Regions from separate parts of the Candidatus Pelagibacter sp. PS_10_02 genome, predicted to be linked through region 1. Evidence: riboswitches for the same ligand, from Rfam matches in the RefSeq annotation. Region 1 holds a riboswitch; each other region holds the start of a gene.
The links. Region 1 has a riboswitch for S-adenosylmethionine ahead of AC5SL1_RS03840 (homocysteine S-methyltransferase family protein). Riboswitches for the same ligand answer to the same signal wherever they lie in the genome.
Positions count from the first base shown of each region.

Region 2: linked by a shared signal. The riboswitch ahead of AC5SL1_RS03065 (O-acetylhomoserine aminocarboxypropyltransferase/cysteine synthase family protein) and the one ahead of AC5SL1_RS03840 (homocysteine S-methyltransferase family protein) in region 1 are both predicted to bind S-adenosylmethionine.
Region 3: linked by a shared signal. The riboswitch ahead of AC5SL1_RS01825 (homocysteine S-methyltransferase family protein) and the one ahead of AC5SL1_RS03840 (homocysteine S-methyltransferase family protein) in region 1 are both predicted to bind S-adenosylmethionine.

Region 1 is NZ_CM182076.1:690,374-694,645, reverse strand. It holds gene phoU (phosphate signaling complex protein PhoU) at 1-670, shown strand, start outside; gene phoB (phosphate regulon transcriptional regulator PhoB) at 670-1,350, shown strand; gene AC5SL1_RS03845 (DUF1737 domain-containing protein) at 1,436-1,642, shown strand; SAM riboswitch class V at 1,938-2,002, shown strand; gene AC5SL1_RS03840 (homocysteine S-methyltransferase family protein) at 2,069-3,130, shown strand; SAM riboswitch class V at 3,134-3,198, shown strand; gene AC5SL1_RS03835 (OsmC family protein) at 3,203-3,754, shown strand; gene AC5SL1_RS03830 (NAD(P)/FAD-dependent oxidoreductase) at 3,872-4,272, shown strand, end outside.
Region 2 is NZ_CM182076.1:559,082-563,353, reverse strand. It holds gene AC5SL1_RS03075 (chorismate mutase) at 1-65, opposite strand, end outside; gene AC5SL1_RS03070 (COX15/CtaA family protein) at 108-1,133, shown strand; gene AC5SL1_RS03065 (O-acetylhomoserine aminocarboxypropyltransferase/cysteine synthase family protein) at 1,141-2,442, opposite strand; SAM riboswitch class V at 2,447-2,515, opposite strand; gene rplM (50S ribosomal protein L13) at 2,655-3,116, shown strand; gene rpsI (30S ribosomal protein S9) at 3,118-3,558, shown strand; gene argC (N-acetyl-gamma-glutamyl-phosphate reductase) at 3,592-4,272, shown strand, end outside.
Region 3 is NZ_CM182076.1:342,179-346,450, forward strand. It holds gene AC5SL1_RS01815 (NDP-hexose 2,3-dehydratase family protein) at 1-386, shown strand, start outside; gene AC5SL1_RS01820 (Gfo/Idh/MocA family protein) at 390-1,319, shown strand; gene AC5SL1_RS01825 (homocysteine S-methyltransferase family protein) at 1,461-2,369, opposite strand; SAM riboswitch class V at 2,379-2,442, opposite strand; gene AC5SL1_RS01830 (2OG-Fe(II) oxygenase family protein) at 2,532-3,122, opposite strand; gene AC5SL1_RS01835 (sulfite exporter TauE/SafE family protein) at 3,152-3,898, opposite strand; gene AC5SL1_RS01840 (molybdenum cofactor synthesis domain-containing protein) at 3,917-4,272, shown strand, end outside.

The sequences.
Region 1 (4,272 bases):
CTACGAGGATGAATTACAAAGTTTAAATGATAACTTAATTAAAATGGGTAGCTTAGTTGAAGCTCAGTTGACAGACTCAATGGAGGCCATCATCAAAGTTGATAAAGAAGCTGCTGAAAACATTATTAAAAATGATGAAAAAATTAATGAGTTAAGAGCAACTATTGAAGAGCAGATTGTAACAGTACTTGTTAAAAGAGCCCCGATGGCAATTGATTTAAGATTAACTATTTCAACTTTAAAAATTTCAAGTGATCTTGAACGTATTGGTGATTTAGCAAAAAGTGTTGCTAAAAAGATCAAACCTTTACCACGCGATCTTCCAGAAGAGTTAATTGCCAGTTTAAAAAGATTAGGGGAGTTAGTTCAAAGACAATTGAAAGATGTTTTGGATGCTTATCTTAACCAGTCAAAAGAAGCTGCTGTTAAAATTTGGAAATCAGATGAGAGAGTAGATGATTTAACACATATCGCAATGAACGAAGTTGCAAATTTCTTAAGCAAAGATAAAAAAAATTTAGATCTAGCAACACACTTATTGTTTGTGACTAAAAATATTGAAAGAGCAGGAGATCATATTACTAATATCGCTGAAGCTTTATTTTATCTAATCGAGGGAGAGCATATTGAAGGAGCAAGACCTAAAGGTAAAGATTTTGATCCAAACTAATGACCGTTAGCATTCATATTGTAGAAGACGAACAACCCATTATCACTTTAGTTAAATATAACCTTGAAAAAGAAGGTTATAAAGTTTCATCATCAGACAATGGCAATGAGGGTATTGAAGATATTAAAAAATTATTTCCTGATCTTGTTTTATTAGACTGGATGTTACCTGATTTTTCTGGCGTAGAAATTTGTAAAATTTTAAAAAAAGAAAAAAAATTTAAAGAAATTCCAATCATAATGCTTACTGCTAAGGGTGAGGATGAAGATAAGATTAAAGGGTTAAACTCTGGTGCAGATGATTACATCACCAAACCCTTTAGTTTCCCAGAATTACTTGCAAGAATAAAAGCGCTACTTCGAAGATCTAAGCCCTCATTAGTTTCTGATATTATTGAATTCGAAGACCTTAAGGTGGATAGATTAACACGACGTGTTTTTAGAAAAAACAAAGAAATTCATTTGGGACCTAAGGAATATGATTTAATCAATTTTTTTATTAAAAACCCTAAACGTGTTTACTCAAGAGATCAAATTCTAGAGAATGTTTGGTCTGATAATATCAATGTTGAAACAAGAACAGTTGATGTTCATATAAGAAGACTTAGACAAAGTATTAATATTGATGGATTTAAAGAATTAATTAGAACCGTAAGATCAGCTGGCTATTCATTAAATTAGTAATGACTGTAGAAGCATAAAGACTTAAAATAATAATAATAAACTGAACATAGACACCCGATTTAGGACTTGTTAAGGTCTGATTATGAAAGGTTATAGATTTATTACAAGTGACGACACTTCAGAATTTTGCCATCGTGTAACGGAGGCCATATCCAATGGATGGAAATTGTATGGTGAACCCAAAATGACTTTTGATAAAAAAAGAGGGGTCATGCGTTGTGCTCAAGCAGTTATAAAAAATTCACCTCAGAAAAAGTATTCCAAAAAGATGAAGCTATCATCGATATAAATGGCAGATCAGATAATACCCTTTGTTTATATGCTAGGGATACTCTTATTAGTACTCCCAGCTTTTCTACAATCTAATTCTAAATTAAAGCAGTTTTTAACTAATCTTAGTATTTGGATTGTCATTATTCTCATAATTTTAACTATTATTTATTTTTTCAATTGACAGTTTGAGAGAAAGTTGATTATATTTAGTTGCGCTGAGTTAAGTTAAATTGCAGAGCGCGTTATAAATCCTGCTAAAGCGACGCTTCAACCACCGCTTTAGACAGGTGGTTTTTTTTTATCTTTCATAAAATTAAGCCGGGCAGTTGAACCATATTGTGCGCCCTGCATTTGCTTAAGCACTAAAAAGGAGAAAAGAGGCCTATGAATATAACCTCTGATTATTTTGTGACCTTTTTTCTCCAAAACAAGAGGAAAAAAAATGAGCACAAATAAATTAAAAGAAAGATTAGATAAAGGACCTGTTATATGCGCAGAAGGTTTTTTATTTGAGATAGAAAGACGTGGCTATATGTCATCAGGGGAATTTGTTCCAATGGTGTCATTAGATCATCCTGAAGTTTTAGAAAATTTACATAGAGAATTTCAACACGCAGGATCTGATGTAGTTGAGGCCTTTACTTATAATGGACACAGAGAAAAAATGCGTGTTATTGGTAAGGAAGAACTTCTCGAACCACTAAATCGTTCAGCATTAAAAATTGCTAAAAAAGTAGCACTAGATACTCCTAAAGGATCAAAACCAAATTTGATGGCAGGTAATATTTCAAATTCAAATATCTGGAAACATAATGATCCACAATCTCAAAAAGAAGTTGAAGGAATGTTTACAGAGATGATTGGTTGGGCCGTTGAAGAAGGTGCTGATATGTTAATTGGTGAAACTTTTTATTATGCTGAAGAAGCTTTTAAAGCTTTAGAGATAATGAAAAAAACAGGTTTACCAACTGTATTAACCATATCCCCAATGGGTGAAAATAAAATGAGAGATGGAAAATCAGTTGTTGATACCTGTAAAGAGCTAGAGCAATTAGGGGCCGATGTTGTTGGTTTAAATTGTTTTAGAGGACCTGCTACTATGTTTCCTTTTTTAAAAGAAATTAGAAAAGCAGTTAAATGTCATGTTGGAGCTTTACCTATTCCTTATAGAACCACTGAAGATTACCCAACATTTTTTAATCTACCAGATAGAAGCGATTGTCAGTGTCCATCACCTCATGGAAGAACGTTTCCAACAGCATTGGACCCACACTTTTGTAATAGATATGAAATAGGTAAATTTGCAAAAGACGCTTATGCCCTAGGCATTAATTACCTTGGAGTATGTTGTGGAGCAAACCCAATGTTGATTAGGGAAGTTGCTGAGTCAATTGGTTTAACTGTTCCAGCAAGTAAATATCGAGAGAACATGGAAAATCATTTTATGTATGGAAAAAATAAAAGAATTCCAAAACATATGACTGAATATGGAGACAAAGCGTAAATAAATTAAGAAGGGCATTTAACTAAATTGTGCGCCTGACATATGTCGAAGCACTAAAACAGGAGAAAACAAATGAGTAACAATCTAAAAGAAACAATAAGTAATCTTCAGAAGGATTTTACAGCCAACCCCAAAAATGCTTTGGTCCAATATGAAAGCAACTCAATTCTTAAAGAAGGACTTCAATCTGTAGTCACTCTTAGAGAGCATAAATTAGTTGTTGATGAACCCAAAAGTTTTGGTGGAAAAGATGAGGGACCCAGCCCAGTAGAGTTAATATTAGCAGCGTTAGCAACGTGTCAGGAGATAACCTATAAAGCATTTGCTACAGCAGCGGGTATTAATATTGAGAGTGTTAGTGTTAAATTAAAAGGTGAATTAGATCTTCAGGGTTTTTTAGCTTTAAATAAAAACACTAGACCTGGCTTTCAATCCATCTCTGGTACTGTTGATATTAAATCTTCATCACCTAAAGCAGAAATAGATAAATTGATTGATACGGTAAATACACATTGCCCGGTATTAGATATTTTATCAAAAGGAGTTCCTATTAAATTGTTTCAAAAGGTTTCTTCAAGTTCTAATAATAAAGAGCACATAGAGCAAAGAGCAAGTGCTGCTTAACTAATCTAATTTAAGCCCTATGAAAATAGGGCTTAAGTCTTTTAAGTTCATTTCAAATCCTAAAAAATTAGAAGTTTGACTAGAATTAAGTATTAATTGCGTGCTAGGGTCTTGTTAATGAAAAATATTTATCATTCCGATATTTATCAATTTAACACCCCAGTTAATAGTTACTGGGAAGATCATTCAAGCGAAAATTTAAATCTAGAAAAACTTAATAAAGATATTAGTTCAGAAATTGTTGTAATAGGAGGAGGGTATACTGGTTTATCCTGTGCAATTAATTTAATAGAAAATCATAATTTAGAGGTCATTTTAGTTGAAGCTGGAAAAATAGGTTGGGGGGCTTCATCTCGTAATGCAGGTTTTTGTTGTCTGCCACCAAGTAAGATGTCTTTTAAAAAGATGCAAGCTATTTACGGCAATGATGAAACTAAAAAGTTCTTTAAAAACTCTGTTGAAGGCTCAAATTATACAAAAGATATTATACAAGAATATAATATTGATTGTGATGTAAC
Region 2 (4,272 bases), 130 kb from region 1:
TCATTATCTAATTTATCAAGTTTTATTCTTAATTGGCTAAGTTTTTTTTTATTAGTAGGCGACATTTAATCAATTGGTTATTAAAATAATTATTATAAGTATAATTTATGTTTGTAAATAGCGACAACTATATAAAATATTTAAAGATATGGTTAATAGGACTATTTTTGCTAATTGTTCTTATGGTTGCTGTAGGTGGCTTAACTAGATTAACTGACTCAGGTTTATCCATTACAGCATGGGAGCTTTTCTCAGGTATATTGCCGCCACTTAATTCAAATGATTGGAATATGTATTTTGAGGAATATAAGAAAATTCCAGAGTATAAAAATATTAACTATGGAATGTCTTTAAAAGAATTTAAAATAATTTTTTATTGGGAGTATGCACATAGATTATTAGCACGTATTGTTGGCTTGTTCACCTTAATCCCTTTAATTATTTTTTGGATTAAATATAGAGATTCTAATTTTTATTCTAATAAATATTTTTTGATATTTTTTCTTATATGTTTGCAGGGATTTTTAGGTTGGTTTATGGTTACTAGTGGATTAACACAAAATAATGATGTTAGTCATTTTAGATTGGCAATTCATTTATCACTTGCACTTTTTATCTTATGTTTAATTTTTTGGTATATTTTAGATTTTTTTGATATTAAAAAATTAGATTATAAAATTCCACAATCCTTTTTGTTATTTATTTTTTTATTAATTATTATTCAAATTATATTGGGAGCTTTTCTATCAGGTTTAGATGGAGGTTTAATTTATAATACTTGGCCAGATATGAATGGTACATTTTTTCCAAATGATGTTTTATTATTAGATTTTTTTACCTCTGAGTCATTTTATAATACTTCTATTATTCAATTTTTACATAGATCAACTGCCTATCTGCTTGTTATCCTTGTTATGATTATTAACTATTTATTTATTAAAGAAGGAGTTGCCATAAAGAATATAATTCTTTTTGATACAGCTTTACTTATTCAAATATTATTAGGAATTGTTACATTAATATCTGGTGTAGAAATAAAGTATGCATCACTACACCAGTTAGGTTCTATTTTTGTATTAACAACCTATATTTTACTCATTTATAAAAACTCAAGAGGTTTTTTAAAACGATAAAGAATTGTTATGAAGCGCTAAGTGCTTGATCAAGATCATCTATTATATCGTCAATATGTTCTAATCCTATACACAGTCTTATATATCCAGGCGTAACTCCTGCAGCACTTAATTCTTGCTCTGTGAGTTGGCTATGAGTTGTTGTTGCTGGATGTATAGCTAAGCTTCTAGCATCTCCTATATTTGCCACATGATAGAACATCTTTAAAGCTTCTATAAATTTCTTACCAGACTCAATACCACCTTTTAGTTCTATTCCTATTAAAGCACCATTTCCCCCATTAAGATATTTTTTTGCTCTTTTACCAATATCTCCTTCATATTTGGTTGGGTAAATTACTCTAGCAACTTTTTTATGTTTAGATAAATGATCCACTGTTTTTTCAGCATTAGAGCAATGTTGTTTCATCCTCAAGGCTACTGTTTCAAGTCCTTGAATTATTCCAAAAGCATTATCAGGCGCTAATGCAGCTCCAAGATCTCTCAAAAGAGTAACTCTTGCTCTAACAGCAAAGGATACATTAGCACCAGTTAATTCAGGAACTGCCTTACCCCAAACTACGCCACCATAGCTTGCATCAGGTTCATTAAACAGTGGTTGTCTTTTTGGATTAGCTGTCCAATCAAAATTTCCACCATCAATTAGTGCTCCACCCACAACTGTACCATGTCCACCTATATATTTTGTAAGTGAATAAACTACTACAGCTGCACCATGTTCTATTGGCTTACAGATGATAGGAGCGGCCGTGTTATCAACTATTAATGGTATATTATATTTTTTTCCAATATCAGAAACTTCTTTAATGGGAAATACTCTTAAATATGGATTGGGTAACGTTTCCCCATAAAAAGCTCTAGTTTTATCATCTATTGCTTTTTCAAAGTTTTTAGGATCTGCTGGATCAGCATATCTAACTTCAATACCAAGCTTGCTCAATGTATGAGTAAACAATGAAACAGTTCCACCATAAAGATCTGTAGAACTAACAATGTTATCCCCAGCTTGAGCAACATTTAAGATAGCAAAGGTTGAAGCTGTTTGCCCAGAAGAGACAGTTAAACTTGCTAATCCACCATCTAAGGCAGCCAGTCTTTTTTCAAGAACATCATTAGTTGGATTCATAATTCTTGTGTAGATATTTCCAAACTCTTTTAGACCAAATAAATTGGCTGCATGCTCAGTGCTATCAAATAGATATGAAGTTGTTCTATAAATTGGCACAGCTACAGCTTTTGTAGTTGGATCACTTCTATAATCACCACCATGCAATGCAATAGTTTCTGGGTTTTGTCTTTTTGTACTCATCTTAATACTCCTTTTTTAGTACTTTTGCTTTATGCAAGGCGTACAATACAGTTCAAATGCGCCTACCGAAAATGTGGGTAAAAAATCCTTTTTAGCAATTATTAGCCTGCAATAGGAACAAATCGGCAAATAAAAATTACCATTAAATGGCTATATTGCAAGAGAAATATAAAATTGACTTTATAATTATTAATAGTATTAATCCTCGCTCTATGACTAAATTTTTAAAAAGTAGCGAATTAACGAGTAATTGGTTTGAAATTGATGCTAAAGGAGCAGTTGTTGGAAGATTAGCATCTATAATAGCAATGATTGTTAGAGGAAAAAACAAAACTACTTACACACCTCACATGGATGATGGTGACTTTGTTGTTGTTAAAAATATAGAGCATGCAAAATTTACTGGAAAAAAATTTAAAGACAAAAAATACTACAGACATACGGGTCATCCAGGTGGAATTAAAGAAATAACTCCTGAAAAATTATTAGAAAAGAATAAACCAGGAGAGACTTTAAAATTAGCAATTAAAAGAATGTTACCAGGAGGTGTTCTTGGTAGAAAGCAATTAACTAAAGTTAAAATTTATGCAGGTGAAGACCATCCACATACAGCTCAAAATCCTAAACTTTTAGATTTAGGAAAATTAAATAGTAAAAATTTAATTAGAAATTAATATGGAACAAACAGCGCAAACAGTATCAAAAAAACCAAAAATCAAATTAGATTTTAAAGATAGCAAATATGCAACTGGCAGAAGAAAAAAATCAATTGCTAAGATTTGGTTAAAAAAAGGGACTGGTAAAATTTATGTTAATGGTCGAACTATGGATGAATACTTCACTAGCGGTAGCCATAAAATGCAAATCACAAGACCTTTTGAAATTATTAATCAAGCAACAGCATATGATGTTAGATGTAGTGTTGCAGGAGGCGGACACACTGGACAGGCAGGAGCAATGGTTCACGGTATTGCAAAAGCCTTAATATTATTTGACTCAGAGCTAAGAAGTACATTAAAAACAGAGAAACTTAATACTAGAGACTCAAGATCTGTTGAAAGAAAAAAACCTGGCCGAAAAAAAGCCAGAAGAAGCTTCCAATTCTCGAAAAGATAATTCTTTTTTATTTCAAAATAGTTATAATAAACAATGCCTAAGCTTAATGTTTTAGTTGCTGGTTCTACTGGTTATATTGGTGTTCAATTAATAAAGTTATTAGTTAAGCACAAAAATATTAATATAAAATATTTATGTGGTAGTTCATCTGTTGGTAAGAAAATTACCAGTTATGAAAAATCATTAAAATCAAAAAATTTACCAAAGATTACTAAATTTAATAAATCATTTTTAAAAGAAGTAGACTTGGTATTTACTGCATTACCAAATGGTGAGGCACAATCTATATCTAATAGTTTATTAAAACATAATGTGCTAATTGATTTGGCAGCAGATTTTAGACTTAATAATGCATCCTTATATTTAAAATGGTATAAACAAAATCACAGATCAATTTCAAATATTAAAAAATCTATATATTCATTACCTGAAATTACAGGTGAAAAAGTTAAAAATTTTAATATTATTGGCTGCCCAGGTTGTTATCCAACATCAATATTGTTGCCGTTAATTCCATTGATTAAAAAAAATTTAATTAAAGTTAATAATATAATTATAGATTCTAAATCTGGATATTCTGGTGCAGGTAGAGGAGTGCAAGACAAGTATAAAAATAAAAACCTTTATGAATCCTTAAGTGCATACGGTGTTGGTTTTCATCGACACAATTCTGAAATACAACAAGAATTAAATTCTTTTACAAAAAAGAAAGTA
Region 3 (4,272 bases), 350 kb from region 1:
ATTACTTGTGTAGATATATTTTGAAGCCTGGTTTAAAGAATAGTACAATTACGTGTACTGTAAATACTTCAGACTTTGCTACTTATAAAAATAATTTAGACATACCAAATGAGCAAAAAAATATCATAAGCAAATACTTTCTTAATAAGAAAAAAAATATCTATAAATCAATATATGATAATATCATATCTGATGAAGGTGGTAGATTTTATCATTGCGAGGTAAGAAATATTGCTATTATGCTAGAAGAACATCAAGGTAACAAATTCCCAAATAATTACATTTGGATCTCTCAAAATCAAATGATTAATTATATAAAAAATAAAAAAGTTGATATTGAAGGCCGTTTGTTATTTGGATGTATAAATATCAATAAAGTACTTTGATTAATGAAAAAATTTAAAGTTTTACTATTAGGACATTCTAATTTATCAAAAAAGATAATTATTAAAACATTTATTAAACATAATATTGCTTTTTGTGTTGCATCTAAATCTGAAGAAAATAAAATTGGAAAGGCTTACGCTCAATTTAAAACATACGAAGAAGGTCTTAAAAAATCTGAAGCAGATATTGTATATATTTCTCTTCCAAATTCACTTCATTATAAATGGGCAAAAAAAGCACTTAATAATGGTTATCATGTTATTGTTGATAAGCCTCTCTGTGAAAATTTCAATAAAGTTAAAAATCTAATTAGTATTGCAAAAAAAAATAAAAGATTGTTAACTGAAGCTATTTTTTTTGATTATCATGCACAAATATCTACAGCATTAAAATTATCTGGAGGAGTTGAAAAAATTAAGTATATAAATACTAATTTTGTAATACCTAATCCCATAATTTCCAACTTTAGAAGTTCAAAAAAATTTAAAGGTGATGTTTTAATGGATATGGGTTGTTATGCTTCATCTATAATAAATATTTTTTGTAATAAAAAAATTTTTTCAAGAAAAATAATCTTAAAAAAAAATATTTTAAATATGATTAGTTCTGTAAATTTTATTTTTGACTTTTCAACCCAAATATATACTGGACAGTTTAAGTTTGGTGGTGAATACCAGAATAATCTATGCTTATATACAGACAAAAAAATAATAGAATTAAACCGGGTTTATTCACCCCCGCATGATAAATCATTAAATATATTAGTTAAGGAAAAAAATAATACTAAAATTTATAAAATGAAGAAAGAAAATGCATTCGAAAAATATTTTTTTGAGGTAATAAACAAGATAAAAAAAAAAGATTATCAATATTATTTTAAAAAAATTTTTCTTATAAATAAATTTGTAGAATCCTTAAAAAAAAATAATTAATTTGTTTTTTTAAACGTTATTAAACATAATACTTATCAATATAAATTTTAGCTAACTTTATTAACACTTAAGACAATTTAATAGTTCAATAATTAGTGCTATTTGTTAGCAATATATCAAAAAAAATATGAAATAATAAAACTATATAATTTTAGACATTTCTTTAATATGTGCTGGTCTTGTTTCACAGCATCCACCCAAAATAGTTGCACCATCTTCTTTAAATTTTTTAACAAATTTAGCCATAAATTCAGGTGTTAAATCTTTTCTTTGACCTAAAAACTCATTAGGATTCCCTGTTTTGCTTTTATTATAGTGATTAGTATATCCGTTTTTGGGCTTGGTTGTTTCAAATGCATTAAACTTAAATCCAAAAGGAATACCTAAATTTTTAACCTCTTCCAAATTTTTAGAAAAATTTTCAGGTGAAATACAAGATAAGATTAATCCAAGTAAATTTTTGTGGTCAATATTATTTACAATACTAGATATTTTTTCACCACTTGGAAGATTAACACCCTCAGATATGTGCGCACCTACAAGATAAGGTTTTTTGAAATCCTCGATTGCTTCAATTGCCAGTCTGAATTCTTTAACACTTGATAAAACATCTAAATAAAAAAAGTCAACATATGGATCAAGTAATTTTGCTTGATCATAAAAATTTTGTTTAATTTCTTCATTTGCTCTCGTGTCTTCTTCGTAAGTTAAATATTGAGGTGGAAGACCCCCAGCTATTAAAATATGTGGAAATTGTTTTTTAGCTTTTTGAGCTATCTCCCCAGCTTTTTTATTTAGGTATTCAAATTTATCCTCAACTTTATTGTCACGTAACCTAACTCTTCTAGTTGTAAAAGTTGTGGTAACAATAACTTCAGCTCCAGCTTTAATAAAATCCAAATGAGTATTTAATAATAACTGGTGATATTCTTCTTTAAGCAATGCATTAGCACTCCACAATGTTCCATTAGGTTTCATACCACGAGCTAATAATTCTTGCCCCATACCACCATCTAAAATTCGTGTTGTTTTAAAAAAATTAATATCCATTCTTACTCCTTACTTTTTTAGTGCTTTGGCTTTATGCCAGGTGCACAATATAGTCCAACTACCTTTACCAATTATATAATGATTTCCTTTTTAGCAGATAGTACCTGCAATATGGATCAAATCGGTTAATGTATTTATATATCTAATAGACTGATTAGTAAATCACTTCTTAAATAATATTTTAACATTAAATGAGAAGGATCTTCTCTCACCATCAACATTAAATGGGTAAGCTGTGTGCATTAAATAATTTGGAAAAATCAATAAATCACCTAATTTAGGGTTTAAATTGTAGATGCTTTTACTTAAAAAATTTTTTTGACCATTGATAAAATCAATAGTTCCATTAGTTTTAATCTTTTTATTCTCAAGAAGTTTATTTTGATTCATATCTCTTGGGATTTTAAGATACCCAACCCCTGATAGTTGTCCTTCATGATAATGAATTGGGTTATACTCATTTTTTAATTGTCTTACTACCCATAGGTTGATTATCTTAATTTCTTTAATTTTTTTAACTCCTGACTTATCAAGATAAACTTTGATATTTTTTATTATCTCTTTAGACAAACTTTTATTAACTATTGTTTTAGGTATTTTGATTTCATTCTTAATTTGACTTGCTAGCTTAGAACTATAATCATTTTTTATAGATGATTGGGTCTTATCAACGTGATTATTTAATATGTTAATAATTTTTTTAGATAACTTTGTTTTTCCAATAGTTGGTCCAAAAGCTCTAAATGTTTTCATATTTTATCTATAATAATTTAATACTTCCGTTATGCAAACAACTTCAATCCTATTCGAATAGCGACAAATATGACAAGTGCTGATGTCACTAGAGCCAACATTCTTGCAGGAAAAATTTTAAGATTTAAATAGTTTCCTATTTGACCGCCTATTAAAACAGTCAGAAATAAAGGCCAATAATCATAAATTCCATTTATTGTCGATGACTTTGTAAATTGACCAGCAAGACCTGACAGAGAATTAATCAGTATGAATAATGATGCAGCAGTTGCAATATTTTTTACTTTATCTGCTCTAATTAATAACAATATGGGGCTTAAGAAAATTCCACCACCAATTCCAACTACACCAGACACAAATCCAATAGATGCGCCTATTAATAATGATAACATTTTTGGTATCTTTTTATAAACTTCAATCTTTTGATCAAAAGATTTAAATTTCACAAGAAGTAGAGCTCCTGCTAGTGTTAAAACTACAAAAAGTAAAATTTCAAAAATTTCTTTATTTATTGATAAAGAGCCACCTATGAAAGCAAGTGGGACAGATGATATTAAAAATGGGGCAAGGATCTTAAGATTGATATTTCCAGCTTTAATATAGTTAATACAATTTCCTGATACGACAATAATATTACAAAAGAGGGCAATTACAGGAAAGATTAAGTAAGGAACATCCCAAATTAACAGAAGAGCTAAATACGTAGAACCACCACCGAATCCAACACTAGAGTATAAAGTTGCTGTTAGAAGAAATAAAAATGATAATATAATCATAATAATTATTTTAAATTTATGATTGTAAATATAGCACTTTTAACTGTTACGGACACCAGAACTTTTGAGAATGATAAGTCAGGTGCGATCTTAGCGAAAAAAATAGAGGAGGCTAAACATAAATTAGTAGATAGAAAAATTTGTAAAGATAACAAGGAAGACATTATTAAAATCCTTAAAGATTGGATTGATCAATCTGATATAGACGTTGTAATTACAACAGGTGGCACTGGACTTACGGGTCGAGATATTACACCAGAAGCAATAAGCGAGATAGCTGACAAACATATTCCAGGTTTTGGAGAGGTGTTTAGAACGATAAGTTTAAAAACAGTTGGTACATCTGCCATTCAATCTAGAGCTTGTGCTGTACT